DNA from 2 places in the Pseudoalteromonas sp. 4NS20-0020 genome. Region 2 is predicted to be linked to the other one. Evidence: predicted binding sites of a transcription regulator. Region 2 holds the regulator's gene; the other holds the start of a gene.
The links. Region 2 encodes LexA, which represses DNA repair genes until DNA is damaged. Its sites were predicted from a motif close to TACTGTATNNNNATACAGTA; they were not measured.
Positions count from the first base shown of each region.

Region 1: the regulator LexA is predicted to act here: its motif matches at 9,826-9,845, upstream of uvrD (DNA helicase II).

Region 1 covers NZ_BAAJMI010000004.1:550,445-564,701, forward strand. The annotation lists gene AC27JL_RS13115 (alpha/beta hydrolase family protein) at 1-2,171, shown strand, start outside; gene AC27JL_RS13120 (response regulator transcription factor) at 2,357-3,061, shown strand; gene AC27JL_RS13125 (YifB family Mg chelatase-like AAA ATPase) at 3,095-4,603, opposite strand; gene AC27JL_RS13130 (trimeric intracellular cation channel family protein) at 4,638-5,252, opposite strand; tRNA gene AC27JL_RS13135 (tRNA-Met) at 5,596-5,672, opposite strand; tRNA gene AC27JL_RS13140 (tRNA-Met) at 5,736-5,812, opposite strand; tRNA gene AC27JL_RS13145 (tRNA-Met) at 5,894-5,970, opposite strand; gene cysQ (3'(2'),5'-bisphosphate nucleotidase CysQ) at 6,107-6,910, opposite strand; gene nudE (ADP compounds hydrolase NudE) at 6,903-7,475, opposite strand; gene yrfG (GMP/IMP nucleotidase) at 7,538-8,185, shown strand; gene AC27JL_RS13165 (dUTP diphosphatase) at 8,182-8,805, opposite strand; gene AC27JL_RS13170 (YacL family protein) at 8,889-9,257, opposite strand; gene AC27JL_RS13175 (hypothetical protein) at 9,373-9,597, opposite strand; gene uvrD (DNA helicase II) at 9,910-12,075, shown strand; gene AC27JL_RS13185 (tRNA(Met) cytidine acetyltransferase TmcA domain-containing protein) at 12,053-14,125, shown strand; gene AC27JL_RS13190 (chemotaxis protein) at 14,226-14,257, shown strand, end outside.
Region 2 covers NZ_BAAJMI010000006.1:129,625-145,519, forward strand. The annotation lists gene AC27JL_RS16050 (SRPBCC family protein) at 1-400, shown strand, start outside; gene AC27JL_RS16055 (hypothetical protein) at 444-1,037, shown strand; gene AC27JL_RS16060 (hypothetical protein) at 1,043-1,405, opposite strand; gene AC27JL_RS16065 (tellurite resistance TerB family protein) at 1,503-1,949, shown strand; gene AC27JL_RS16070 (NADPH-dependent FMN reductase) at 1,961-2,527, opposite strand; gene AC27JL_RS16075 (LysR family transcriptional regulator) at 2,645-3,544, shown strand; gene norR (nitric oxide reductase transcriptional regulator NorR) at 3,537-5,093, opposite strand; gene AC27JL_RS16085 (hypothetical protein) at 5,254-5,523, shown strand; gene AC27JL_RS16090 (NnrS family protein) at 5,523-6,755, shown strand; gene hmpA (NO-inducible flavohemoprotein) at 6,776-7,957, shown strand; gene AC27JL_RS16100 (hypothetical protein) at 8,018-8,389, opposite strand; gene AC27JL_RS16105 (S41 family peptidase) at 8,389-10,005, opposite strand; gene AC27JL_RS16110 (endonuclease) at 10,152-10,805, opposite strand; gene AC27JL_RS16115 (hypothetical protein) at 10,868-11,566, opposite strand; gene AC27JL_RS16120 (hypothetical protein) at 11,813-12,193, shown strand; gene AC27JL_RS16125 (PaaI family thioesterase) at 12,195-12,638, opposite strand; gene lexA (transcriptional repressor LexA) at 12,815-13,432, shown strand; gene coxB (cytochrome c oxidase subunit II) at 13,849-14,991, shown strand; gene ctaD (cytochrome c oxidase subunit I) at 14,991-15,895, shown strand, end outside.

The DNA.
Region 1 (14,257 bases), on a different contig from region 2:
AAACAGAGCGTTTTACACAAGGCACCTTAACATTAAAAGGGATTGAAAAGGGGCAATTATTTATTAATGGCGAACCCCAAAAAGGGGATAAAAATAGTTATAAGCTTGCATTAACTAACTCTACCCACAGCGTTATTATTTTGGCGCAACAAGTCGCAAACTGGAGTGATGTGGTTATTGATTTCACCCCTAAGAGTGACACTGATAAAATTACGCTAAATACATCATACACAAAGCGCTTATCAGCAAAGCAACTGTTTGATGCGCCGACCATGAGTAATATATCTTTAGCGCCTAACGCCGAGCAATACATAACCACCAAGCGCACTTACGACGATAAAACTCAAAATAAAGCCAACTTAGTTACCGAGTTAAAAAATACAGACAACTCAACTGACTATCGATTTGAAGATGGACAACCAAGTAACATTATTTGGAGCCCAGATAATCAGTACTTAGTGTATTTATTAAAGGGTGAGCTTAAACAGCTTAATCGTAAAAGCTTAGCCATTAAAACACTGGCAAGCGACTTAGCCGGCGCCAGTGGTTTCACCTTTTTTAACGACACGAGCCTAGTATTTAGCTGGTCTAAATCACCAGAAAGCAGCAACAACTTAACCAAGCATTACAAAGGCCTTCAAGATCGTTGGTCGTATGCGCGCACTACCAGCCAACTTTATATGCTTGATACTAAAAGTGGCTTAACAAAAGCGCTTAGCCAAGGCCCGCTTTCTCATAGCTTTGAAGATTTAAATAGTACGCGTGGAAAAATATTAATGAGCCGTTCGGTTATGGCTATGCAAGCGTCTACTCACCCTGAGACAGAGCTCGTTGAGCTGGATATAAAATCAAACAAGCTTTTGTCACTTGGTAAATTTAAAACATTTAACCAAGCAAAATACGCAAACAAAGACGTGTATGTTGTTGCAGGCCCCGACTTTAAAAATGGTGCTGGCAGAGCGTTGCCAAAGTCAATGCTTGCTAATAACTACGACGGACAGCTTTACCTGTTAACTAACAACGGTAAAAATGTTACTGCGCTCAGTAAACAATTTGACCCATCGATTGGTCAGCTAAGCGTGTTAGAAAACGGCGATGCGGTACTTAAAGTGACCGAAAAAGACACTCAGCCATTGTATCTATTCGACCTCAGTAAGCAGCGCTTTAAAAAGTTAAATACCAATGTGGATATTGTAGAAAAATTTAGCGTTTCACATGGGCGCAATTCACAAGTGTTAATCACCGGCACAAGTGCTTTAGCACCGCAACAACTAAAACGCCTTAATATCAGTAAAAACAAAACCGATCTTATTTGGGATTCAAAACCAATTGCTTATGCCAATACAACAATACCCACCCTTGAAGAGTTTAACTTTACTAATAAAAGTGGCGTTGAAATAACCGGGCGTGTTTATGTGCCAAGTAACCTAGATAAAACTAAAAAGTACCCTGCACTTGTTTATTATTACGGTGGTACATCACCTGTTACCCGTGGTTTTACTGGCCGTTACCCATTTAACTTATGGGCCGAAAACGGTTATGTGGTTTATGTAGTACAACCTACCGGCGCAACAGGTTTTGGACAAAAGTTCTCAGCACAACACGTCAATGCGTGGGGTGATTACACCGCCGACGATATTATCGAAGGAACACAGGCTTTTTTAAAACAATACGACTACGTAGATAACACTAAGGTCGGTAATTTAGGTGCCTCTTATGGTGGCTTTATGACCATGCTATTGGCAACAAAAACCGATTTATTTAGCGCTTCTATTTCCCACGCGGGTATTTCAAACTTAACCTCTTATTGGGGCGAAGGGTGGTGGGGCTACTTGTACTCTGGTGAGGCATCTAAAAACAGCTTCCCATGGAATAACGCCAATCTGTATAGCCAACATAGTCCGGTATTTCATGCAGACAAAGTAACCACACCATTACTGCTTATTCATGGTGACAGTGATACTAACGTACCCGTAGGCGAGAGCTTAACAATGTACACCGCACTTAAACTACTAAATAAAGACGTGGAGCTTATTGAGTACAAAGGCGCCGATCATCAAATTTTTGCGCGCGATAAACGCTTTAACTGGTGGAATACTATGTTGGCATATTTTGATAAAAAACTAAAAGACGAACCACAATGGTGGGATTCAATGTACGAAAATAAGTAATTTAAACCGAAATTTTATATCTTTATGAAAAGCGCCCTTGAATATGGGGCGCTTTTTTTGATTTTTTTATAATTATTTTAATATTTTTGAAATATTAAGTTACTTAAAACTAGCATGTAACCCCTTCTCAGTATTTACCTAATGGTGCTACCATACAAAGCTACAAGCATTTAAAATAAAGTACTATGGCTATTAATGTTTTATTGGTTGAAGACGATGAAATACTCGTTAAACGCATTCAAAATCACTTTGCAGAGACCGAATTTACAATAGAAGTAGACTCAACTGGCGCTGATGCATTGAGCATCGTTAGGCAGCGAGTAAACCTGCGTGATGCATTTACCCTCGCTATTATTGATATTGTACTGCCTAAAATAGACGGCCTTCAGCTCGCCAAAGAACTTAACACACTAACAGATATTGGTGTTATTGTGCTTTCTAGTCGTGATTCACAAGCAGATCGAATAGCAGGCCTTGCCCAAGGTGCTGACGACTATATTTGTAAGCCTGTTGATTTACTTGAGCTTGAACTGCGTATGCGCGCTTTGTATAAACGCGTTGCCGTTAATATGGATAGCGACGAAAGTGAAGAGTTTATTGAATACGCCGACTTTAAATTACACCCCGATAATCGCACCCTTATTACCTCCTCGGGTGTTGAATCACGTTTAACTGAAGCAGAGCACAAAGTACTTATTTGCTTAATAAGTAATGCAGGTAAAGCCACTTCACGTGAAAAAATATCTGAAGAAATAGGCCAACCAGATTGGAGCCCTAACGATCGTACAGTCGATGTTCTTATTGGTCGATTACGTAAAAAACTAAACGATGAAAAAGATCAAAAGCGTATTGTCACAGTCCGTGGCAAAGGCTACATGCTCTCTTTATAGCCGCTAGTAAAAACAGTTTAGCCTCAATTTTAGCTACTTAGTAAGTTGAGCAATTAAGCGTTCAAAGGCTCTGTAATTTAATGCCTCTTTTAAATCGTCTAAACTAATTTTTTCATTCCCTTTTAAATCACTAATCGTACGCGCTACTTTAATAACTCTATGGTAAGAGCGCGGCGATAAAGACAGCTTTTCACTGGCCTTAGCTAAAAACTGCAGCTCTGCTGGGGCAAGCTCACAGTGAATACTCATTTCTTTATTATTTAGCCGCGCATTCACTTTGCCTTGGCGTTTTAACTGTATGTAATAAGCTGCTTCTACCCGTGCACGCACTTGTGCGCTGGTTTCTTCTTGTTTAGTGCTTTGCAGTTCAACGCTAGTTAACCGTGGTAGCTCTATTTGCAAATCAATACGGTCAACAAATGGGCCTGATACACGAGATAAATAACGTATAACTTGATCGGGTGTTGCTCGTTTATCGGTATGGCTTCCCGTAGGACTTGGGTTTAACGCTGTAATGAGCTGAAACTGCGCAGGAAACTCCATTTGCCGCGCCGCACGCGAAATAGTTACCGTACCGGTTTCCATTGGCTCACGAAGGGAGTCGAGCACTTTACGCTCAAACTCTGGTAGCTCATCTAAAAATAATACCCCATTGTGTGCCAGCGAAATTTCACCCGGCTTAGGGTTTGATGATCCCCCTACTAATGCAACCGCCGAACAGGTATGATGAGGATTACGAAAAGGGCGTTGCCGCCAGTTTGTTAAATCGATTGAATGACCAATAATTGAATAAAGTGCGGCAGTGGAAAGTGCCTCATCGTCAGACATAGCCGGCATTATTGTGGCCATTCGCTGAGCAAGCATTGATTTACCGGTTCCCGGTGGACCTAAAAATAGCAGGTTGTGACCGCCTGCAGCGGCTATTTCTAATACACGTTTAGCCCCGGGTTGACCTTTTACATCGCTCAAATCGAGTAAAAAGTCAGGTGCCTGCGTACAGTCTGGATACTCTATATTTAACGGCAACGGCTGCTGGTTTAGTAAATCACCCCATACTTCTTGAATAGAGCTTACCGCTTTACGCTTTACGCCATTTACAAGGCTTGCCAGGCTATCATTAGCTATGGGTAAAAAACAGCAGCGGTTTTGTTCCTTAGCTGCAAGCACAGAGGGCAAAATAGCATTTACTCCACGTACCTCACCGTTGAGTGCAAGCTCACCGTAAAACTCATATTTATGAATATCAGGGCACACTATTTGCCCTGATGCTACCAAAATGCCTACGGCAATGGCCAAATCAAACCGGCCACCGTCTTTGGGTAAATCAGCTGGGGCTAAATTAACAGTAATGCGTTGATCAGGGAAACCAAATTGAGAGTTTTCAAGCGCGCTGCGCACTCTGTCTTTTGACTCTTTAACAGAGGCTTCGGGAAGGCCTACAATGTGGAATGCGGGTAAACCAGTTCCTAAGTGAACCTCTACAATAACTTCAGGGGCATTAATACCTACCTGAGCACGAGAATATATACGAGCTAATGACATTCCTTATCCTAATCAATCCTATGATTAAGTAAGTTTAGTCAGGATATTTAAAAACGTGTAATGTGATTTTCCATTTTATTGCTGAAAAACGTAAGAATAATGTCATCAACATTGCCAATACCATCGCCAGCTCAGTCACAAATGAAAAATACATACTAAGTGTATAAACAATACCACCCGCAATACAGGTAATGGCATAGAGCTCTCCTTTTAACAGCATAGGGATTTCGCGGGCGAGCACATCACGTATTAAGCCTCCAAAACAAGCCGTTATGACTCCCATTATGATTGCTGTCATTTCTGGCATGCCTGCAAGTAGTGCTTTTTGAGTACCCATTACAGCAAAAAAAGCCAAGCCGAATGCGTCTGCTATTTGAAGTGTGTAATACGGAATAGACTTTTGCTTATTAATAAGCCGAGATGTAATAAGTACAGCAGCTAAAATAGCAAAAAAATAGCTTTGATCATGTAGCCAAAATACAGGAACGTCTAGAATCACATCGCGAACAGTTCCCCCACCAATAGCGGTCACTGTTGCTAATACTACCACCCCGAAACCATCCATTTTTTTCTCGTAGGCCACTAATGTGCCTGAAATAGCAAACACAGCAATGCCGATTAAATCAAACCAGTGATACAGTTCTGTCATGTAAAAGTACACTTAAAAATATTTCAGCCGTTTTAACATACCCAGCACGAGGTGTTAAGTAATAACGAATTTAAAATGATTGGTATAGTATATGTGGTAAATGTAATAACAGCTTTGCTATTAAGAATTACTGAATTTTAGACATAAAAAACATGCTTTTAGCATATCACTTTAATAGTGCTTTTATTTCAGTGGTTGCGGGAGCCTGAGCTTATATAAAGTGAACCGACGACCTTTGCTGGCTAATGGAGAGCTGAGACCGACGAGCTACCCATTTCACTGAATTTCAGGCATAAAAAAACACGCTTTTAGCGTGTTACTTTAATAGTGCTTTTTATTTCAGTGGTTGCGGGAGCCGGATTTGAACCGACGACCTTCGGGTTATGAGCCCGACGAGCTACCAGGCTGCTCCATCCCGCGCCTGAAATATGCATACTTATTTAACGTTGCTTACATTACAACGTGGCGTCCAATTTAAGAAATTGGTTGCGGGAGCCGGATTTGAACCGACGACCTTCGGGTTATGAGCCCGACGAGCTACCAGGCTGCTCCATCCCGCGCCTGTATATTTAAAGTCTATCGACTACTTGATTTAATCTCTTAAGTTAGAGTTTACAGTAACCTCACCCCATAAAGGAAATTGGTTGCGGGAGCCGGATTTGAACCGACGACCTTCGGGTTATGAGCCCGACGAGCTACCAGGCTGCTCCATCCCGCGCCTGTAATTTCTTTAAAACATTTTCGTAATATTTACGAGCCTGCCTTGAAGAGAGCGCTACTATATAGGAATAAACTTATAATGCAAGGCTTTAACTACCTAAAACTGTTCAAGTGAACAAAAAGCAATCAAAACTCTATTCTATACTCGCTCTTTGGTGAGGAGTAATCATTTTTTGAAACTCCCAATCAGGGTGGCCCATTACAATAAAGTCTGGGTTTTCAGTGCTCTCACGTTGGTTATAGGTTAAAGGGTTAAACTCTGCATCAGTAATGCAGCCGCCCGCTTCTTCTACAATAACTTGTGAAGCCCCTGTATCCCACTCACCCGTTGGGCCTATTCTTAAAAAGCAGTCCGCTTTACCCTCAGCAACAATACATGCTTTTAACGAGCACGAACCAACTGCAATAGTTGTAAATTGGCTATTTAAGTATTGACTCACCGACTCAATTTTCTGACGGCGACTTACCGCTAGTGTTAAACTTTCAGGCGGAGCTACGTATATTCGTGTGTCGCTCTTTTCTTCACGCTTAAAAGCACCATTTTTAGCACTCGCAAAATACGTAATACCTTTTGACGGCCAATGAATTACACCCAACACAGGGTGGTTATTTTCAATAAGCGCAATGTTTACCGCAAAATCACCACTTTCTAAAATAAATTCACCTGTGCCATCCATGGGATCAAGTAACCAATAACGCTGCCAATCTTGCCTATCGGCTAATGCAGGAATAGGTGTTTCTTCCGACATAATAGGAATATCGGGCGCAAGTGCCTTTAAGCCTGCAACAAGCACATCATTTGCAGCTAAATCGGCTTTAGTTACTGGTGTGTGGTCTGACTTTTCTTGTTGGCCAATATCATCTTTTTTGTATATAGCCATAATGGCATCGCCTGCACGTTCGGCTAATTCAATACAAGGTTCTAATAATTTATTCATCGGCAGCTCCAGATGCTAAGTACTTATCTAATAATAGCAAAGCGGCAACACTTCGTGCTTCGGTAAAATCATCTTGCTCTAATAATGACTGCCATTGCGTTAATGGCCACTTAACAACAACTAAAGGCTCAGGCTCGTCGCCTGGAAGTGTTTGCGGATATAATTGCTTAGCAAATAAAATATGCATGGTGGCATTAAAATAACTAGGTGCCATGGTCACTGTTTTTAATGGTTTAAAAAAGTCTGCGCCAAAACCTACTTCTTCTTTAAGTTCTCTATTAGCAGCTTGCTCTGGTGTTTCGCCTGGGTCGATCAGTCCTTTAGGAAAGCCTAGCTGGTAGTCATTGGTGCCCGCGCAATACTCACGCACTAGCAGCATTTCGTTATCAGCCGTTATAGGCACAATCATTACAGCGCCTCTGCCACCACCTCGAATACGTTCATACTGACGCTCTTCGTCATTCGAAAATTTTAGCTCTAAAGATTCCACAGTAAATAGGCGACTTTTAGCGACAACATTATTACTTAGGATTTGAGGAGGTGTTGGATGCTTTTTCTGTGTCATTGGCGTTAATTTGCTATCATGGCAGTTGTGCTTAATCATAAACTTTTCACAGGGAAAAGCCCATGCTAAATTGGTCAAAAATCGATACCGTTTTACTTGATATGGACGGAACACTCCTCGATTTACATTATGACAGCCATTTTTGGTTAACTGTTCTTCCACAGCAACACGCCTTAGCGAAAAATATAAGCCTGAGCGAAGCAAAAGAAGATATTTTTAAACGCTACCAAGCTGTAAGCGGCCAAATTGAGTGGTATTGCTTAGATTATTGGGAAGATCAGCTTAAATTACCAATTATGGATTTAAAGCGAGAAACACAGCACCTTATAAAAGTTCGTGACGACGTGCCCTATTTTTTAACGGAGCTAAAAAAAGCAGGAAAAGAGCTTATATTGCTTACCAACGCACATCCAGAAAACGTCATGATGAAATTTGAACACACCGCAATCGATAATTATTTAGATGGTGTAGTGTCGACTCATGAATATGGCGTAAGTAAAGAGCAGCAAAGTTTATGGCACCAAGTACAAAATGATTTAGGATTTAACAAAACACGTACTTTATTTGTTGATGACAGCGTAGCTGTATTAAATGCCGCAAAAGAATACGGCATTGGGCACTTACTTGCGGTTGCTAACCCCGACAGCCAGCAACCACACAACGAAATAGCCGATTACTTAAATGTAACCGACTACCGTACTATTATTTAGCTTTTTGGGTAACGTGCCTCAAGGCCTTGATAGACTAATTTTGCGAAGTCTGCATGTTCGGTATCAAGGCTTTTAACTACTTCCACTAAGTGCTCGTTATCTTCTTGCCCGTTCCACACTTTAATGTAGCTACCGTCTTTATAACCATGGTCTTGGCGAAAAAAGTTTAAGGTATTTTTACCAACATAACCACGGTATAAATCGTCAATATCCATGCCCATTTGTGCCATACAACCGGCAAATGCTGATGCATTAAACGCTTTATCTGCAACAGCAGATGCCGCAAGTATTTCTAACGTTTGCTTAAAGTCATCAGCTTGCTGTACTTGGCTCAACTCACTTTCTAATTGCTTTGCTAAGTCTTGATAGCTTGTTTTTCCGTCAATACGTAGCGACAAACCAAAGTGAAAAATATCAACCAATTCTAAAATAACTTGCTCGGTATCGGGTGTTTGTTTTTTCCACCACTTCCAGCCATGATGATCGAGCATTTCGGCACACTCAACCCAAATAGCGCGATACCATTCAAACCCTTGTGTAAACCATTGTTCATGCACTTTTGTATTCATGGCGTTTTGCATTTCTAGCATGACTACTAGCTTATTTAAATTGGCAGACATATCAATTCCTGTCGTTTTTTAGTTGTTTTAATAATACAGAGAAAGCGCTGTTTTTGCATTTGCTATGTCTGTTTTAATTATTTTTATCGATTACTGGTAAACTCAGCCCACGACTCGATTAAATCAATAAAGTCTTCAAAACCACAACCACTGCTTAAGTCGTTCTCTTCAAGCATTAAATCATCATCTTGATAGGCAATTAAGTCTTCGCTGTCTTGGTGCAGAGCATGAGCCTCAAATAAGGCCTCATCTTTAGATAAAATTAAATCTATTTCTTGGCCTTTTAGAGTGACTGGCTCAAAACTCGTTTTGACAGACACAATAAGTGCTTGCACCATAGCGACTTTGTCTTTGCCAATTTCTTCGTTTAACCAACGACCTATTATTGCGTGTTCGCTGCTTATTTTAATTCGTAAACCACTAATAGGGTCACGTATAAATTGATATTCCATAGCTATTACTTATTAAACGTTAATAACGCGATTATACCCGTAAATTAGCTGTAACGCCGACCCTAAAAAACAAAATAGCGCCATTGGGCGCTATTTTTGTAAAACGTTTAAATACCTAACTTCGCGAGCGGTATCGTGCCGCATCTATTATCGACCATAAATAAATAATAGGGACTAATACAAAACCAACGAGTACGTAAATAAGTGCGTAACTTATAACAATAGCTAGCGCAAAAAATATAGCCGCTAAAATACGCCCTTGTACTAGTTGTCCTAAACCAGGAAAAAATATATTACACAATGCAGCAATCACATTACCGCCAGACCCTTGATCAGCCATACTCACCTCTGTAGTTAATTAATTTTAAATTTTAGTTATCTACTTACTATCACACTTTATGCCAATTTATTAAAGCTTAAAAATCAGTTAGTTAAATTACGACTCACTAATTACTTTGGTATTTTTTACTAAATATAGGTCAATTTGATTATTTTTATTATTAATTTTAGTCACTTATCCACGCCAAAAACTATCCAGCTGATTGGTTTTAGAGGCTATTTTTATAATAGCTGTTCATAAAAACAGTATTTTATTTAGCCTAACAAAAACACCTGTTATACTGCCCTCAATATTGATTAAAAAGGCGTAACGATGGACGTTTCAGAATTACTCGACGGCTTAAATGACAAACAACGCGATGCCGTTGCAGCCCCATTACAAAACATGCTGGTGTTGGCCGGTGCTGGGTCTGGTAAAACACGAGTGTTAGTTCATCGTATCGCGTGGCTTATGCAAGTTGAACAAGCATCAGCTTATAGTATTTTTGCGGTAACTTTTACCAATAAAGCAGCTAAAGAAATGCGTACCCGCGTTGAAGAAACCTTAAAAGCACCGGTTGGCGGGATGTGGATTGGTACTTTCCATGGCTTATCACACCGTATTTTGCGCGCTCACCATCGAGAAGCTAACTTACCAGAAGCCTTTCAAATTTTAGATTCTGATGACCAACTTCGTATGATCAAGCGCTTATTAAAATCAATGAATATTGATGATAAAAAGTGGCCTGCAAAACAGTTTGGTTGGTACATAAGCGCTAAAAAAGACGAAGCACTTCGCCCTAAAGATATTCAAGCTTATGATATAAACGAGCAAATGATGCTGCGTGTATATGCCGCCTACCAGGAAGCTTGTGACAGGGCTGGTTTGGTCGATTTTGCTGAAATACTGCTACGCAGCTATGAAGTATTAAAAAATAACCCGACGTTACTTCGCCACTACCAACAGCGCTTTGCCCACATGCTAGTAGACGAGTTTCAAGATACTAATACCATTCAGTACGCATGGTTAAAGTTACTTGCAGGCGACACAAGCAGCATAATGATTGTTGGCGACGACGACCAAAGTATTTACGGCTGGCGCGGCGCTAAAATAGAAAACATAAAACGTTTTTTAACTGACTTTGATGCCGAAACTATTCGCCTTGAACAAAACTACCGTTCAACCGCAACTATTCTTAAAGCATCTAATGCGCTTATAAAAAATAACTCCGAGCGTATGGGTAAAAGCTTATGGACCGATGGTAACGAAGGCGAGCCTATATCAATTTATGCCGCCTTTAACGAGCTAGACGAAGCCCGCTTTGTGAGTAGCAAATTACGTAGCTGGCTTAATGCCGGTAACGCGTTGCAAGACGCCGCTATTTTATACCGTAGCAACGCGCAATCTCGTGTACTCGAGGAAGCCATGCTACAAGAAGGCTTAAAATACCGTATTTACGGTGGCATGCGATTCTTTGAGCGTCAAGAAATTAAAGATGCGCTATCGTACTTACGCTTAGTAGGTAATCGCCAAGACGATGCCGCATTTGAGCGTGTAATTAATACTCCTGCTCGCGGTATTGGCGATAAAACATTAAGTCATATACGTGATTGTGCACGTGCTGAGTCACTTCCGCTTTGGTACGCAGCTAAAGCTATTGTTGAACAACAGCACTTATCAGGCCGAGCAGCTGGCGCTGTAACAAAGTTTGTAGAGCTTGTTGAGCACATCGAAGACAAAATTAGCGATCTCACCCTACAAGAACAAGCTAAATACACAATTCAAACCTCTGGCCTTATGGCTATGTATCAAGCTGAAAAAGGCGAAAAAGGCCGCGCTCGTGTAGAAAACTTAGAAGAACTTATAAGCGCGTGTGATCAATACGAACTCCCTGAAGAAGAAGAGTTTAGCTCACCACTGCAAGGCTTTTTAGCCTATACCTCGCTTGAATCTGGCGAAGGACAAGCCGACGAGCACGAAGATGCCGTGCAGATGATGACTCTGCATTCAGCTAAAGGCTTAGAATTCCCGCTTGTATTTATGGTGGGCGTAGAAGAAGGCATGTTCCCATCGCAGCAAAGTAATGAAGAGTCTGGCCGCTTAGAAGAAGAACGCCGCCTTTGTTATGTAGGCATGACCCGTGCAATGGATAAACTATACATTAGCCATGCCGAAAGCCGCCGCCTTTATGGACAAGAGAAATACCATAGTCCTTCACGTTTCTTACGCGAAATCCCTGAAGACTGCGTAGAAGAAATTCGTATTAAAACGCAAGTTTCGCGACCACCGGCAGCAGGTCGCTTTAGTGCATCAGTAAGCCATGCCGCCTTTGAAGACAGCGGCTTTAACTTAGGTCAACGTGTACTGCATGCTAAGTTTGGTATTGGTACGGTACTTAACTATGAAGGTAGCGGTGCACAGTCGCGTGTACAGGTAAACTTTGACGACCTTGGCAGTAAATGGCTAGTAACGGCTTATGCACGATTACAAGCTGTATAAAGCTCACATAAACACGTTAGAAAAAACACTAGTTGGCGCTCATCATCGCCAACTGGTGCTTATTACTGGCAGTACTGTTTGGTGCTACGAGCTGTTAGGTGAATTACTTCAAAATAAAAATACATTCGTCGTTTCTAAAAATACCAGACTAAATAACGCGCAGTGGCCTAATCGTACTCATCAAATTTTAGGGCAAGAATATTCACACGCCGTATACGATGGCTTTAGTGGCTTGCACCCTGATAAATTAGCAGCTATTGCAGGTACGGTAAAAGCAGGCGGTATTTTATATTTACTGCTACCAGAGCTAAGCGCGCTCTCAACTTGGCCAGATCCTGCGCTAAGCACAGTGCAGTCTCACGGGCATAAAGTAAGCTATAGCTTTTTTAATGAACGCATTGCCCGCGTTGTGCAATCGTTACCCGCTTATCACTTTAGTGAATTACATGGCTGTAAAGGTAATATCAGCAGAGAAAGCTCTACCAATAAAATAGATTTTGAACCGCAACAGCATTGTGTAGAAAATATAATTAAAGTGGCTCATGGTCGCGCTAATCGCCCTTTACTCATTAATGCCGACAGAGGTCGTGGTAAATCAGCAGCGCTTGGACTTGCTGCCGCCAAGCTTATCGATAAAAAAATACTACTTTGCAGTACACAATTTAAAGCCACTCATAGCAGCTTTAAACATTTAAGTAATGAGTTAAACATACCCTTTGATGGTAAAAGTAAGCAACTTGCTAATTTGCAGTATATTGCTCCAGATTCATTATTAGACTCGTTGCCAGAGTGTGACTTATTACTTGTTGACGAGGCGGCAGCTATTCCAGTTCCTCTGTTATTAAAAATGCTAAAACAGTATCCGCGCATTGTATTTGCAAGTACTTTAGTAGGTTATGAGGGTAATGGTAGAGGCTATACAATTAGGTTTAGTCAGTACATTAAAGCAAAGTATAAAGCCGCTAATATTATCACACTTGATGAACCGTTAAGGTTTGCAAAAGCCGACCCGCTAGAGCGCAATATACGCACTTTGCTCGCACTCGAAGCACAGTACGAAGAGATACAAAGCAATAGCTTAAATAAGCTAGTCCACAGTGAAATTACTCAGCAACAACTCACAAATGACGAGCTGTTACTTGAGCAGATTATTGCATTACTTGCCTTAGCACATTACCAAAGTAGCGTTAACGATTTACGCCAACTACTTGATGCACCCTCACAACGATTTTTCATAACCCAAACACATAATCACCTAGTGGGGGTGTGTTTAGTTACAATAGAAGGCGGGTTACCCCTCAAGCTAACTGAGCAGGTGCTTAAAGGTGAACGCCGCCCACAAGGGCACCTAATGGCACAAACTCTCTCGCAGCTAAGCAGTGATCCCCAGTGCCTTACCCAACTCTCTGCTCGAGTAGTAAGAATTGCTGTTGCCCCTAATCTTCACAGTCAAGGAGTAGGTAAAGCCCTACTGAGTTTTTGCGAATCAAGAGTAAGTAATGAGTGCCATTGGTTTGGTGCTAGTTTTGGCGCTACGGCTGAGCTATTAAAATTTTGGCAAAGCCAAGGGTTTAGCACTATAAAGCTGGGTTATCAAAAAGATAAAAGCACTGGCGAGCATTCAGCACTCGTTGTGAAATGTTTAAACAACAATACGGGTACACTGAAACGATTAAAAGCTGAATTTCAAACCGATATATTTTATGCTTTACTCACACACTTTAAACACCTTGATTGGCAGCTTGTAAATGTACTTATTTCCTCGTTTACAGATAGACCTATCAGTTCAGACATCAAAAAACGTTTAATACGACAACTTAATAATCACTTTTCTCGATTTAGTATTACAGCTACTATTTGGCAAGTTGTAACTCTGGCACCCTCTGTTGTTAATTGTTTAACGCAAAGTGATAAGCAACTATTAATTAGCTTAATTTTGCAAAATGAAAGCGATACAAACGTCATTGAGCAATTAAATATACAAGGCAAAAAAGAGCTTGAAACATGCTTTAAACAAGCAGTGTTAAAACTAGCTAAAGCCATTAAATAACTCACCCCCTTAATACAATGATTAATTACCACAGTTACTTAAGCTATTTGGTAGATTTGTTCTATTCTTAATACATTAATGGGTAAATTAAGATAAAGGCATGGAATTAATAAACTTTAAAGTGGGCTGCAA
Region 2 (15,895 bases):
AGAGGCAAATATGAATGCTACGGGTGTTGGTGCAATTAGAACCAGTAAATGGCAAAAAGGGGTTATATTTAAAGAAGTTATTACTGATTGGCAGCCAAATAAACAGATGCTTTATAGATTTGAGATAGACCCTGATGCTATTCCCGATGATGCACTCGATAAACATGTAAAACTAGGCGGCGAATACTTTTCACCTCTTTACGGTGGATATGCGTTAAGTGAAGATAAAAGCGGCAATACCATTTTAACTTTAAAAACGACCGTGCAAGATAATACAAATTTTGGTGTTTATTCGCGAATATGGGGTGAGGTAATTTTTCAAGACTTCCATTATTCACTTTTAACATTAATGAAAAGCAGAGCAGAAAAGCCACTTGTCGCAGCTATTTCCTATTATTAACTTAAACCGCTATGGTATTAAAAAACTATTATAAGAGTACTTTATGAAATTATTAACGGCAGCAACGTTATTACTTGCTTCATCAGCCGCTATTGCACGCCCTGCGCCTTTGGTATCTATACCAACACACGATGCATTTTTTAATAATATAGCAGCGTATTGTGGGAAAGCGTTTGAGGGCAAAGTAAGTGTAGATAATGCAAAAGGCCCAAGCTCATTTGATAATAAAAAGTTAGTTATGCATGTACGTAAATGTACTGATAGCGAGCTACAAGTGCCATTTCATGTGGGTGATGATGCATCGCGTACGTGGATCATTACTAAAACGGGCAGTGGTTTGAGCTTAAAGCATGATCATCGCCATAAAGATGGCACTGACGACGCTTCTACTATGTATGGCGGTCATACACTTGATGCGGGTTTTGCACAAATGCAGTCTTTCCCGGCAGATCAATACTCTAAAGAATTATTTGTAGCACAAGGTATTGAACAGTCGGCAGGTAATACATGGCAAATGTATATTTATCCTGAGGTATTTACGTATCGGTTAATTCGCCAAGGGCGCGAGTTTAAGGTGGACTTTGATTTAACTAAACCTATTACGCCACCCGCTGCACCATGGGGATACGAAGAGTAAGCGTATTATTCAGGCTCCTCGCATTGCAATAAAACCGTTAAAGGTGGTTGATAAGCGCGTGGTTTAGTAGGAAAACGTTCGTACTCTTGCACGCCTTCAAGCACTTTTAACATAAAAGTGTTACCACGGCATAACCTGTCTGCATGGCGCAGTAAAAACATACTTTGATTAGCAAAGTGTTTGTAATCGTCTGATTGTATTTCTATTTTATAATTGCTGTTGTCAATTTTGGTTTGATAATAATGAACTTTGTTATCAAAGTCGTATGATTTTTCTTTTTCGACGGTGTCGGCCAGTGCAGTGCCTGTATTCGAAAGGCCCACCAGTACGCAACTAATGATAAGTCGCGGTGAAAATAACCCTTTCATAAAATGTATCCTTTAATTTGCGAACTTAATACCCATTAAATACTCATACAAGTTCGGTTTATGTACGTTAAGTCTAACACCCAAAAGAGATAATGTGATGTTCAAACAAATAAAACAGCTTTTTACAGCATTCGATGATCCAGCGCCAAGTATAGAACCACACGATTTAAAAACAGCGGTAGCAGCGTTGTTAATTGAAGTAATGCGTGCAGATACCAAGCTCAACCATGATGAACAACACACCCTGACTGTAACCTTAAAAAAGTATTTTAATTTAACTGATTCTGAGGTTGAAGAACTCACTACCAATGCAGCAAGTAGTTTAGATGGTGCAATTGATTACTTTCAGTTTTCAAAGCAGATTAATGAGCATTGCAGTGCGGCAGAGCGAATAGAGATAATAGAATTGCTGTGGCGTTTAGCCTACGCAGACGGTGAAATAGACCCACAAGAAGAGTACGTAATACGTAAAATAGCGGGTCTATTATATGTAACGCATGTTGATTTTATCGCCGCAAAAATAGCGGCGACAAAGCAAAAGTAAAGCGTATAAGGTTACTTTAATTTGCTTGCAACACTGACTAATTGATGAGCAAGCGAAGATACTTTATCAGCTATTTCTGGGTCGCTAATTTGGCCATTGTCATCAAAAACAGAAAACGCAGACGGTACAGCAAGTTGGTCGGCAAGCACTAACGAACCAATGCCGCTTAAAATATCACGTACGTGGTTTAAACCGCGTAAACCTCCTAATCCACCCGGTGAAGTAGCAAATAAGGCCACAACTTTATTACGAAACGCCGGTACTGCACCTTGCTCAGTGCGTGAGGCCCAGTCTATAGCGTTTTTTAACGGCGCAGTGATAGACCCGTTATACTCTGGGCTTGCCAGTAAAATACCATCTGCAGAGCGAAGTTTGTCTTTTAAACGTTGTGCATCAGCGGGTGTGCCTTGTGCTTCAATGTCCTCGTTAAATAGTGGAATATCTAACTCGTTTAACTGAATAACTTCTACTTCAGCGCCTGTTTGCAGAGCAAAACGTGCTGCTTCATTAATAAGTTTTTGATTAAAGCTTTCTTTACGTAAGCTGCCCGCAAGCGCGATAATTTTTGGTGCTGACATAATTAAGACCTTTTATTGGTTGGGTATGACACTAATGTAGCAAATTTTTGCTTGTAGAAAACCCGAATAAACGCAACACTTATGTGCGTATATGCACATAAGTAGAAGGCGGGTAGCGTGGCAATAAAATTTGACGACTGGCAAGACGTAAAAGTTGCCTTTGAAGTGGCAAGGCTAGGTACTTTGACCGCCGCAGCAGAGGCATTAAGTGTGCACCATAGCACAGTGTTGAGACGCATAAATAACTTAGAGAAAAACTTAAATGTACGGTTATTTCATCGCCATGCGCGCGGATATAAAGTAACCGAAAGCGGGGCAAAATTATTTGAAACCGCACAAGCAATAGATAACTCACTCGAAGGTTTACATAATGCGATTGCCGCAGCCGATAGTGAGCTCAGAGGGAGCTTGTTACTGACTACCGTAAGTGGTTTTATGGATATGCTAAGCAACGTGTGTGAGCAATTTCAAACATTGCATCCGCAAGTGCAGCTAGAAGTGATTTTAGAGCAAAAGCGCTTAAGGCTTGACCACGGACAAGCTCATATAGCAATACGTGTAGGCCCCAAACCTGATGAAGGCGACTATATAGCGCAGCACTTAGCTAAGCTATCGGCCGGCCTATATGCTCACAAACGTTATATTGCTAAACACGGCATGCCAAAAACCTTAGATGATTTAAAGCAGCATAATTTTATATCGGGTATTGCGGGATTTAATGCGCGTGTACCGTACTTTAGCTGGGTTGATGAGTTTATTCCTCAGTCGCAAATTAAATTAAGAGTATCAGAAACCTCAGAAGCGGCGCGTGCGGTTATTAAAGGCTTAGGCATAGGGGGGTTGCATCAAAGCGCGATAGAAAATAACCCCGACGTAGTGCCTATATTGCACGACAAATTACATTGGGAGTTTGACTCTTGGTTGGTTACTCACCATTTAGTACACCGCACGGCCAAAGTGCAAGCCTTTGCTGCGTTATTAAAAACCTACTTTAGTAACATGCCACACGTTAAATAGTTTTTTTTACTTTAATGCCTAAGCGTTTGGCAAGCCTAACTAGGTTGGCTCTGTCGAGTTCAAGGGTTCGTGCAGTAGCTGCCCAATTATAATTATGCTGTTTTAATTGCTCGGTAATAACCGTAAATTGCAAAGATTCAACGGCCTGTTTTAAGGGCTGATGATGGGCAGTGTGGGCGGTAATTGGCGTGCTAACATGCGCGGTGTTGTTTGGTTGTTGGGCTAAATCGCAGTGCTCGCTTGTAATTGTTATTATTGGGTTTTTCCACTGGCTATGTTTAGCCTTTAATGCGCTGCGGCTAATAACATGCTCAAGCTCGCGTACATTACCAGGCCAACTGTATTGGTTGAGTAATACTTGCGCTTCAGTGCTTAGCTTTAATTGTTTTATACCTAATTTACGGGCAGTTTGTTCAATAAAATAACCAGCCAATAAAGTTATGTCGTGCTCGCGTTTATTAAGTGGCGGCACGGTAATAGGGTAAACACTTAGCCGGTGATATAAATCGGCTCTAAAGCGGCCTTGCGCTACCTCATGTTTTAAATCACGATTAGTGGCTGCTATTACCCTTACATCCACATATTTTGGCGTGTCTTCTCCCACTGTTTGTATTTCACCACTTTGCAACACCCGCAATAATTTGCTTTGCATAGCCAATGGTAGCTCGCCAATTTCGTCTAAAAATAACGTGCCGCCATCAGCTAGCTGAAACTTACCTTGGCGGGCATTTTGTGCGCCAGTAAATGAGCCTTTGGCGTGGCCAAAAAACTCACTCTCTGCAAGATTTTCGGGAAGAGAAGCACAATTTAAGTGAATAAGCGGTTGATCTTTTCGGGCAGAATTTAAGTGAATATTACGCGCTACTAGCTCTTTCCCTACGCCCGTTTCTCCTAACACCAATACACTAAAATTAGAGGCCTCTACGAGTTTTATTTCATTTTTTAGCGTTTGCATTACAGGGCTTTGGCCAATAATTTCGCCGCCATCGCGAGTAAGTGCATCACGCGTTAGCGCTTGTACAAGGGCGTTTGAATGCTGTGCATGGTGTTTGTAATAGGCAAGCTCTAGGGCTGTTTTAAAATGCGCACTGCACAGTGTTTGTAAGGTACTGAGTGTATCTGCGCTAATCCTGCTAAAGGCATTTGCGTTTAAGCTATCGAATGTAAGCACGCCTAGCAAAGTGCTTTTATCGTAAAGGGGTAAGCCTAAGCAAGCATGCACAGGAATATCGCCCGTTTTGGCCAGCAGTAGGCCGTCGTATGGGTCGGGCAGGGGGCAGTCGTGTGCAAACTGTAATGCGTGGCTTGCACTACAAATGGACGCTAATCGTGGGTGTTCTGCTATTTTAAAGCGCCTGCCAAGGCTGTCGGGCATCAGACCTTTGATAGCTAAGGGCTTGAGTTGCTCGCCCTGCACGACAAGTAACGCACTGGCATCACTAGGTATTACACGTTCAACCGTTGCCAATAATTGATCAAAGCTGTGCTCGTGCAGCGTGCTTTGGGCAAGCTCTAAAGCCACTTGGGTAAGGTTGAATTGCTGGTTCATGTCAAAATGACCTATTTGTGTTTTTATGATTTAAATTCGAGTGTGTCATAAAGACTCAATTTGTAAAGTGTTTATTTTTAACTTGCTGAATATTAATGTTTTATTTTATTGGCACGCTATGTGTAATAGCTAAGTAACGTTAATGGTTACTGAGGTAGTTATGAACACACTTACACTAAATAATGTAAACAACCAGGTTGAGTTAGGCGCATTTTTTAAATCGCTATTATTTACTGCTAATGCAGTATTAGGGCTTAGCGCTATTTGTATGGTTGCGAGCATTTTAATTAGTTACCCGTACGCAGAGCACTTTTCGATGCAGGTACAAATATCAGCGCATATTAGTACGATTGTAGTGGCAGCTATTTTAAAAGTTAGTTATGTGCTGCGTTGTGTTGCGCAACATAGTTTAGGGCAGGAAGTACGCTAATGCGCCCACTAAATTTAACAGAGCCAATGCCAGCGCACATAGCTATTCATCACGTAACAAAATGGCCGTTATGGATGCTTGCATTTAGACCCTACTTTTTAGCAGGCGGTTTGCTGGCATTTTTATCGATAGGGTATTGGTTACTTATTTTAACGGGCTATGCTAGTTGGCACTTAACCATGCCAGCCACACTTTGGCACGCGCACGAAATGCTATTTGGCTTTGCAGGAGTGGTAGCAGTCGGTTTTTTACTTACGGCGGCACAAACTTGGACAGGCGTTGAAAGTATAAGTGGCAAAGCACTTATGCTGCTTACTTTTGTATGGATAAGTGCTCGTTTAGCGTTTTTTATAAAGCTGGCTGATTTTGCTAATGCTAATTTATGGCTTGTTACTGTGCTACAGCTAGCATGGTGGCTAGGGGCAATTACGGCGCTGGCTAATATGCTATTAACAGCACGCAGTAAAAATAACTACCCGTTTTTAGCTATTTTAAGCGTGTTGTGCGCCCTTAATACTCTTTATTTACTACTTGTTTTAAATAACAACATGCAGCTTGCATTAGCTGTGGTTGACACTGCGGTATTGGTTGTCAATTTACTGGTCGGCATTGTAGCAGGGCGGGTTATTCCTTTTTTCACAGCTAAAGGCTTAGCGCTTAGCGAGCAAGTACACACTTCTAAAATTGATAAAGCACTGCTGTATTTATCAATATTGGCAATTACTTTATTTTTTATCAGTAAATTATTTTTAAGCTCAATTAGCCCTGCATTCATTGTTGCAATAGTGGCTGTGATTCACTTAATTCGCGCAAAACTTTGGTGGCATGCAAACGTACTAAAAGTGCCTTTATTATGGTCTTTGCATTTTTCTTATTTTGCTTTAGGTGTTGGCTTAATGATGATTGCATTTAGCTTTTACACAAGCGTAATACCCTTCAAAGATGCGCTCCACCTTATCACTATTGGCACAATAGGGATGATGATTTTAGCCATGATGACCCGTGTATCGCTGGGGCATACAGGGCGTACGCTTAATACACCTAAATATATATCTGTTGCTTTTGCGCTTGTGCTGGTGGCAGCTATTACTCGCTCCATACTCCCCTTAATTATTGCGCCACACTTTGCTTGGCAGATCAGTGCCTTGCTGTGGTTAGTGGCTTTTTTATTATTTTTAATTTACTGCACACCTATATTAACGCGCCGTCGTGTTGATGGGCGCCGTGGTTAGTTTACCTACAGGACTACATTATGTTATCTGATAAAACCATTGAGATTGTTAAAAGCACTGTTCCGTTATTAGCGCAAGCCGGCACGGTTGTGACCGATCATTTTTATAAGCGACTATTTAGCCATAACTCAGAGCTTAAAAATATTTTTAATATGGCGAATCAAAACACCGGGCGCCAGCAATTTGCTTTGTTTAACGCATTAGCGGCATACGCTCAAAACATTGATAACTTAGCGGTGTTAAAAGAGGCATTAGCGCGCATTAACCATAAGCACACCAGTTTAAATATTTTACCAGAGCACTACCCCATTGTTGGTGCTCACTTAATTGGCACCTTAAAAGAGCTAATACCAGAGCAGTTTACGCCGGATGTAGAATACGCTTGGCGTGAAGCTTACGCACTGCTTGCTGATATTTGTATAACCGAAGAAGCGGCTTTATATGAGCACAGTAAAAATAAACATGGTGGTTGGGCGGGCACGCGCCAATTTGAAATAACCAACAAACAGGTTGAATCAGCATTCGTAACAAGTTTTACACTAACGCCTATAGATGGCAAAGCGGTGATTACCCATAAACCAGGCCAGTATTTAGGGGTTAAAGTTAAACCAGCGGGCGCTGAATATGAAGAAATTCGCCAGTATTCTATTTCGCAAAAAAGTAACGGTAAAAACTACCGTATTAGTGTTAAAAAAGAGCTACGGCCAAAGCCTGGCATGGTGTCTAATTATTTACACTCACTAGCTCAAGGCGACGTAGTTGAACTGTACCCGCCTGCAGGTGATTTCTTTTTACGAAATAGTAAAAAACCAGCGGTACTTATTTCAGCAGGTGTAGGGCAAACGCCAATGCTTGCGATGCTCGAAACGCTATTAAGCGATAACCCTAAGCAATATATTATGTATTTACATGCGTGCGAAAATACGCAGCAGCACTCATTTGCACACTATTTAAATGAATTAAGTACGGCTTATAACAGCTTGCAAACTATTACGTGGTTTAATCAAAGTAGTGAAGGGGCTGATTTTACAGGGTTAATGGACTTAGCAGCCATAAAAACACAGTTACCTCTTACAAATGGCGATTTTTACTTATGTGGCCCCGCTGGGTTTATGGCGTTTGTGAAAAGCCAGTTACTGGCACTAGGTGTTAAAAACGAGCATATTCATTACGAAATGTTTGGTCCGCATCAAGACTTATAAACCAAGAGAAAAACGATAAAGGCACACAGCATAAATGCTGTGTGCCTTTTTAATAGTATTTTATTGTGCTTTACAACTTACGTTTTTAAGCTCAATAGACATATCTTTTTTAGGATAATAAAGCACGCATTGCTCGCCAATAATTTGTAAAACAAACTTTTCAGACTTGATATTATGCGCGCCCATTATGGGCATACCATTGGGATCTTTACTTGTACCATGGCTTAGTAAAAGCTCACTGCGTTTGGTAAAAACGGTGTCGGCCAGTGTAACAAGCTTACCGCCTTTAGCTTTTATTATTGCCTGTTGCAGCACAGTTATAACGCCTGGGTTAACCTCTGTTAATAGCGCAGGCTTTGCAACGGCATTATTCATACTATTACACCCCCCAACACTTATTAATACAGTGAGCACCGCTAGTAACTTTACCATTATTGCTCCTCAGACAACGTAGGCCATGTTAGGTCCATGTTACCGCGGGTAAGATCATTTGGTGCGTTTAAAGGCTGCAGTTTTTCGCTCGTAGCAGCAAAGCTTGGTACATCTACTTTACTATTAGCGACCGTTGTTGTGATTGGGCACTCGCCGTTATTATCTATATGAAAAAGTGCTGTAGATAGTAACCCTTCGTTGCTATCACCAAGTTGATTATCAAAGTCATCACTAACAACACACCCTTGTACATCGGCATTAAATTGTGGTGTTGGTGTTGGGGTAAAGCCTGCGGCATATTCGCCAAAACCTTTACTGTTAACGCCACTAAATTGAATGGTGTAGTAGGTTGTTCCACAGTTGTGTGTAGGCGTGAATCCGTATGGTTTACCACAGGTTGTATCGCCAATAAGTACCACCTCTGCATCTATTCCTTTTAAGCCATTAATAAATGCTTCAGAGGCTGAACAGGTACCTGATGTACTTAGTACATACACTTTAGATAAGTTTAAATCAGGTAATTTATCGCCAGTACTAAAAAACGTTGAGTAATCTATTTCTTCGTCAATAAATGGAAATGGAGAATCGACAGGCTGTTTATCATTTTGTTGTGTTTGATAGTAAAAGCGGTTTTGTACATTGGCACTTCCTGCCACCATATACGCTAGCTGCGCAGACAGCGCTAATAAACCACCGCCGTTGTATCTAAAATCAATAACGAGTTCGTCTACGTTATCGGTTCTAAATTTATTTACTGCATCAATTAGGCCCTCTTGGGCAATACCTATATGACTATTAAACTGCATATAACCAACGCGCGTATTATTGCTTGTTACAATCGTTTTTACATTTTGAACAGGCGTTTGCTCAATGTTACCCGCTGTGACGTTAAATGTTTTTTCCGTGCCGTCGTTACTGCGAACAACAATTGTATGCGAATCACCGTTGGTTGGGCTAAATAAGCCTTCGTTTAAAGTATCAATCCCGGCTTGGGTATTGGTATTAATACTTACGCCATCCACTTCAAGTACGGTATCGCCTCGTTGAAAGCCAATTTGGCTTGCTGGTGAGTCATCTTCAAGGTAAGCAACACGTAAAATTCTATCGGCTGAATCACCAATAAATGCCCAGTTAATACCATAACCAGAGGTAACGCCCGATTGTGCTTCTTGGAAGTAATCTTCAGAGGGTTCTGAAAAATGAAAGTTATCTTTTTTAGCGCCTGAATCGGTTAGCTCTTCGGTTTTTAGTTGAGCAAAATAGTCAGCCACGGTATCGAACGACTCAGGGTCGTTATCGGCTATTTCGTCATACCACAGGTATGTTTCGTCGCTCCATGAGCGAAGCCATAGTTTTTCGTATAAGGCTGAGCCAGCTTGGTCAGGGTAAGGCTCATTATTATTAAACGGGTCGTTACCTGTACGCGGTGTTTCACAAAAGTTTTTGAGTTCGTCTGAAGGTTCAAATACACCGGCAGTCCATGTCGGTGTGCTACTTGTAGGTGGCGTGACAGGCGCTGGTGTAGTGTTGCTACCTCCGCCTCCACCACAACCTGTTAAAGCAAAAACTGAGAGCGCGCTAATAATTGCAAGCGATAGAGTGTTGTTTTTAAACATATTCGGTACTTCCTGTAAATAAGTTGTTTAAAATACTACAACACCTGATTATTTATTCAACGTTTTGCTTTTTCTTTATGTAAATAATTGTGTCATTTTTTATTGGTAAAGCAGTATTTTAAGTTCGCTTATCAGCGGGAATATCATTACATTTTTTGTATAGTGCTTTTTAGTGCTAGATCTTGCTTTTGCCACGCATTAAAAAGTTTTTGTTGTTGTTTTGAAATTTTTAAACCATAGGTTTTTTGCATGTAAGCATAGGCGTCGGCAATTTTTTTACGGGCATAAAATGGTGGTTCAACAACACGTTGCTTAAAGTTTACTTTTACATCGCATTGGCCGTATTGAGTCGCGGCTCCACCTAGCATGCCAAAACGATAATTAGAGCGGTCAGCATTTATTTCGCCAATTGCGGGGGCTAAGTTATTTATATCAGCTTCCATTTTTCGAAATTTTTCGCTGACTTTACGGCAGTTTTTCCGCCCACCATTTTGCCAACATTGTAGTTGATGCCCAAACTCCCATGCCGATACAATATGCTCCCATTCAATACGTAAAGCGCGCTGGTTTACTTTGCCTGAGCGGGTAAATGTATTACGAGGTACATAGCCACAACCCGTTGGATCTGGCACTAGTTTTTTACCTTGTTTTTTAATATCACAACCGCAATACAGGCTTTTTGCATTGTGCGGTAGCGTTTTTATTAAGTGCTTTTTAGCAGTAGAGAAGCGAGTAAAGTCTTTACTTGATACCGAAAAACAGACACAGCAAGCCAGTAAGGCCAAAATCAATCGGGTCATATCCATCACATACGTGAACTACAGGAGCCCCTAGTTTACTGGCTCAACAGGCAAACATAAACTTATTTAAATCTGCGTTTAATCCTTATGTTTTGCAATAGCAGTAAAAAGCCAGTTAAACAAAAAAGCACACTGGTTGCAGCAAAGCTAATTAATAGAGGATTGTTAAAGTTTTCACGTTCATCGTAATCCATAATATGCAGCATCCAAAAAAAATCGAAAATTCGCCACAGTGTGCTGCGCACAGTAATCACTTTGCCCGTATCTGATGACAAATAGAGTGTGGTGCTCAATGTATCGTTAAATTGTACTTTCCATACATCTTTTTTATAACCGCTTTCTCTTGGTCCTAAACCTAATAAAGTGGTACTTACTGGTTGAGCATCAATAAGTAAATGCGCGTGTGCATTAGCAATTATTTGCTGTTTATTGGGGGCTTTAAATGGTTGCCCAGTAATGCCATTAAAACTTTGAGGGTTGCCTTCACTGGTTACAGTTATAAGTGGGGTAGATAAAAAATGCGCAAAGGTTATTTTAGTCGGATTAGTTACTTGTGAAACAATATTATCAATTGATGCAACGTAATCGCTACTTTTAAAGGGGTTAGCTAGGGTGCGTGTTGCTAGGTGTTTACCATGTACTTTTTCAAGCGGAATAGCGCTCATAACCAAACCGCCAAGCAACCAAGCTAGTATTTGTATTCCTAATAAATAGCCCAACCATTTATGAAGTTTACGTGCTGGTTTAAAAACTTTTTTCATGTGTGTTTATCTTATTATTTTTACAAGACATTTTACGCGATGGTTGAGCAAGGTGAGTGCGACAAAATGTCGCACTAGTGCATTAAAATAGCGTTTCAGCACAATAGCGCCAATTGTAAGTAGCAATCGCACTCTAAAATAAGAGTATTACCATATAAAACGTCTATTTATAGGGTGTTGATTTGGTATAAAGGTAAAACTGCGTTAAAGTTTGCATGGTAACCATTAGAGGATAAATACGAGACAATGTCGGAAATTCAATTTTTAAATGTAGATCTAGAGCTTGAGTCAAAACAAGATATTAGTGTGCTGGTGGCCGATCTAAAAAAAGTCGCAACGATTTTACATTATGACAAAGACGAATACCGTCAATTAGCACGTATTGAGGTAGCTGGCGATGTAAAATCACCAGACAAAGCAATAAACCATATATGTGAGCTTATTGAGTCATGTTCACGCAATGCATTAAAGCAATGGTTAAGTTGCTCACGTAGAACGTTTGATATAGGGTTTGAGTCAGGCACGTCGCCAAAGTGTTTTAATCAAGCTTTACATGCAGATACACTACTGCGTATATCTGCTATTGGCGCGGGTATGGAAATAACAATTTACCCTCTCGAAAAATAACTTACGCCTTTCGCTCAACAACGGCTGCGGTCATTTTTGATACGCAGCAGAGCTCGTTGCGGCTGTTTGTAATTTTTACTTCCCAAACAGAGCTTCGTTTTCCAATATGAAATGCGCGTGCTGTTGCCGTTAATGTACCATTGCGAGAAGCCTTTAAATGGCTTGCACTTATTTCTTGCCCAACACAGTAAAACTTTGTGAAATCAACCACAAAATTAGCAGCATAGCTAGCTACGGTTTCGGCGAGTACAACGTTTGCGCCGCCATGAACCATGCCAATAGGGTTATGGTGTGCAGGGATTGCAGGCATGGTTGCTACTAGATAATCGTCACCTATCTCTGTTATTTCTATTCCCATGGTTTTCATTAGCGTCCCTTGGCCATTAATGCCTTCGTCCAATTGTTTACACAATGCTAATGTAATGGGTTGATGCCAAATACTCATATAGATTCCTTTAAATTTAATGTAGCAAGTTACTATTTTTATAGGCTATTTTAGAAAGCCCCTAAAATGTACACGTAAGGAAGTAATTTGGCTATTTGAACGAATAATTTAAATTTGCGATTTTTATTTAACTGTATATACTCACAGTTAAATGTACTGTATGGAAAACCAGTTGTATGCGCCCATTAACTAAACGCCAAGCTCAAATACTCGAATTAATTAAAGTGTTTATTAAAGACACTGGTATGCCGCCTACACGTGCCGAAATAGCACAAACGTTAGGGTTTAAAAGTGCAAATGCCGCTGAGGAACATTTAAAAGCCCTTGCCAAAAAAGGGGTGATTAAAATGAAACCTGGCGCAAGCCGTGGAATTCAACTTGTTGAAGAAGAGGAGCCAGAACAATTAGGTTTACCGCTTATTGGCCGAGTTGCGGCGGGTTCCCCTATTTTGGCGCAAGAACATGTAGAAAGCCACTGTAAAATTGACCCATTAATGTTTAAACCAGCTGCCGACTTTTTACTGCGCGTAAACGGTATGAGTATGAAAGATATAGGCATTATGGATGGCGATTTACTTGCTGTGCATAAAACACAAGTGGCTGAAAATGGTCAAGTTGTGGTTGCCCGTGTTGATGACGATGTAACCGTAAAGCGCATTGAAAAGGCGGGTCGCCAGGTGTTGCTTCATGCTGAAAATGACGAGTTTGCACCAATTAAGGTCGATCTTGAAACTGAGTCGTTCAATATTGAAGGCTTGGCAGTGGGTGTAATTCGTAACGCGGACTGGATGTAGTTCTTTCTTATTTTATAAAAAGCGCACTTTTTTGGTGCGCTTTTTTAATTTTTAAAATTTTGTTTGTTTTTTATTCACACTCTTTCATTTCATCCTTAGCCCTTACCACCTCTCGATTTGAGCCATTTTCTTCTACGTTCAACTAAGTCAACTCTCTACTTTTTATATATTTATTGTTTGTTTTTAATACAAAAAACTTGCATGGTGGTTAAATATTAACTAATTGTTAATAAGCTGACGCTGGCAATACTCATCGCTTTTAAGTTTTGAGCACACACAATAAACTTTTGCTAGCGCAGTGAATGCCAATTTTTATAAATAAAACGGCATTAATAAAAAAATAAAAATAACGAATTGGCGTTTAAGCCGTATGCCTCTTCGCTTTGCACTAGCAACAGCATCAAAGGAGTCGTCACATGGGTAAACTTAGTTGTACCTTGTGGCTTATATTGTGTGTTTTTCCGCAGTTAGCCTTGGCAAATAGCCAATTTAATATGCGTAAAGGCGTTACAGATATAAGTGAAAATGTTTACGAATTACACATGACCATATTTTTTATATGTTGTGTGATTGGGATAATAGTGTTTGCCATTATGCTTTGGGCACTCATTCATCATCGCAAATCTAAAGGAGCGGTTCCCGCTCAATTCCACGAAAGCACCAAAGTAGAAATTCTTTGGACCGCCATTCCATTTGTTATTTTAATTGCTATGGCAGTGCCAGCTACAAAAACGTTAATAGCGATGGAAGATGCCAGTAAAGCCGACTTAACAATTAAAGTTACAGGTTCACAGTGGAAATGGCATTATGAATATATGGGAGAAGATGTAGAGTTTTACTCAATGCTTGCAACTCCTCAGGATGAAATAACTAATTTAGCTGATAAAAACCCAAATTATCTACTTGAGGTAGACAAACCCCTCGTACTGCCAATTAATCAAAAAATTCGTTTTTTAATGACCTCAGATGATGTTATCCACTCTTGGTGGGTACCAGACTTTGCCGTTAAAAAAGATGCCAACCCAGGCTTTATTAATGAAACATGGACCAACATAAACGAAGAAGGCATTTACCGAGGTCAGTGTGCTGAGCTGTGCGGTAAAGATCACGGGTTTATGCCCGTTGTGGTAGAGGCTAAATCTGAGGCTGACTTTAAAGTATGGTTGGCCGATGCTAAACAAGCTAAACAACAAGCAGCTTTAGCTGATGCAGCTTTACTTGATCAAACATTACCTAAAGAAGAGCTAATGGAGCTGGGTGCTCAAGTATACATGGCAAGTTGTGCAGCATGTCATCAACCTACGGGGTTAGGGCTACCGGGCGTATTTCCGGCTCTAAAAGGCAGCCCAATTGTACTTGGCGATATAAAAGGTCATATAGACATACTTATTCATGGGAGCCCAGGTACGGCAATGCAATCATTTGCCAAGCAGTTATCTATAAAACAATTGGCTGCGGTTATTACTTACAAGCGAAATGCATGGGGTAACGATACCGGTGATGTTATTCAGCCTAGTGAGATTCAAGCAGCACTTGATGCCGACGTGGAGGCTAACTAATGAGTAGCATAGCAGAACAACCAAACGCCAATGAAGCGCATCATGCTCATCATCCAGCTAAAGGCTTTAAGCGCTGGCTTTATACAACAAATCATAAAGATATTGGCAGTTTATATTTAATATTTTCGTTGACCATGTTTTTAATTGGTGGCGCCATGGCTATGGTGATCAGGGCCGAACTATTTCAGCCTGGGTTGCAGTTGGTCGATCCCCACTTTTTTAATCAAATGACTACAGTTCACGGTTTAATAATGGTGTTTGGCGCCGTTATGCCTGCCTTTACGGGATTAGCCAATTGGATGATACCGTTAATGATAGGTGCGCCAGATATGGCATTACCTAGAATGAATAACTGGAGTTTTTGGATTTTACCTTTCGCATTCTTAATTTTGCTTGCTTCTTTATTTATGCCTGGAGGAGGCCCTGCTTTTGGCTGGACCTTCTATGCTCCGCTTTCAACCACATACAGTAACGACAATACTGCCTTGTTTGTATTTGCGGTGCACATTATGGGTATTAGCTCAATTATGGGTGCTATTAATGTGGTTGTGACTATAGTTAATTTGCGTGCACCTGGGATGACGTGGATGAAACTCCCCTTGTTTGTATGGACATGGCTAATAACGGCATTTTTACTCATTGCTGTTATGCCCGTTTTGGCAGGGGCGGTGACTATGGTTTTAACCGATAAATATTTTGCGACTAGCTTTTTTGACGCTGCCGGCGGTGGCGATCCGGTGATGTTCCAGCATATATTTTGGTTTTTTGGTCACCCCGAAGTTTACATCATGATTTTGCCAGCGTTTGGTATCATTTCAACCATAGTGCCTACTTTTTCGCGTAAAAAGCTATTTGGCTATGCATCTATGGTTTATGCAACGTCATCTATAGCATTGTTAAGCTT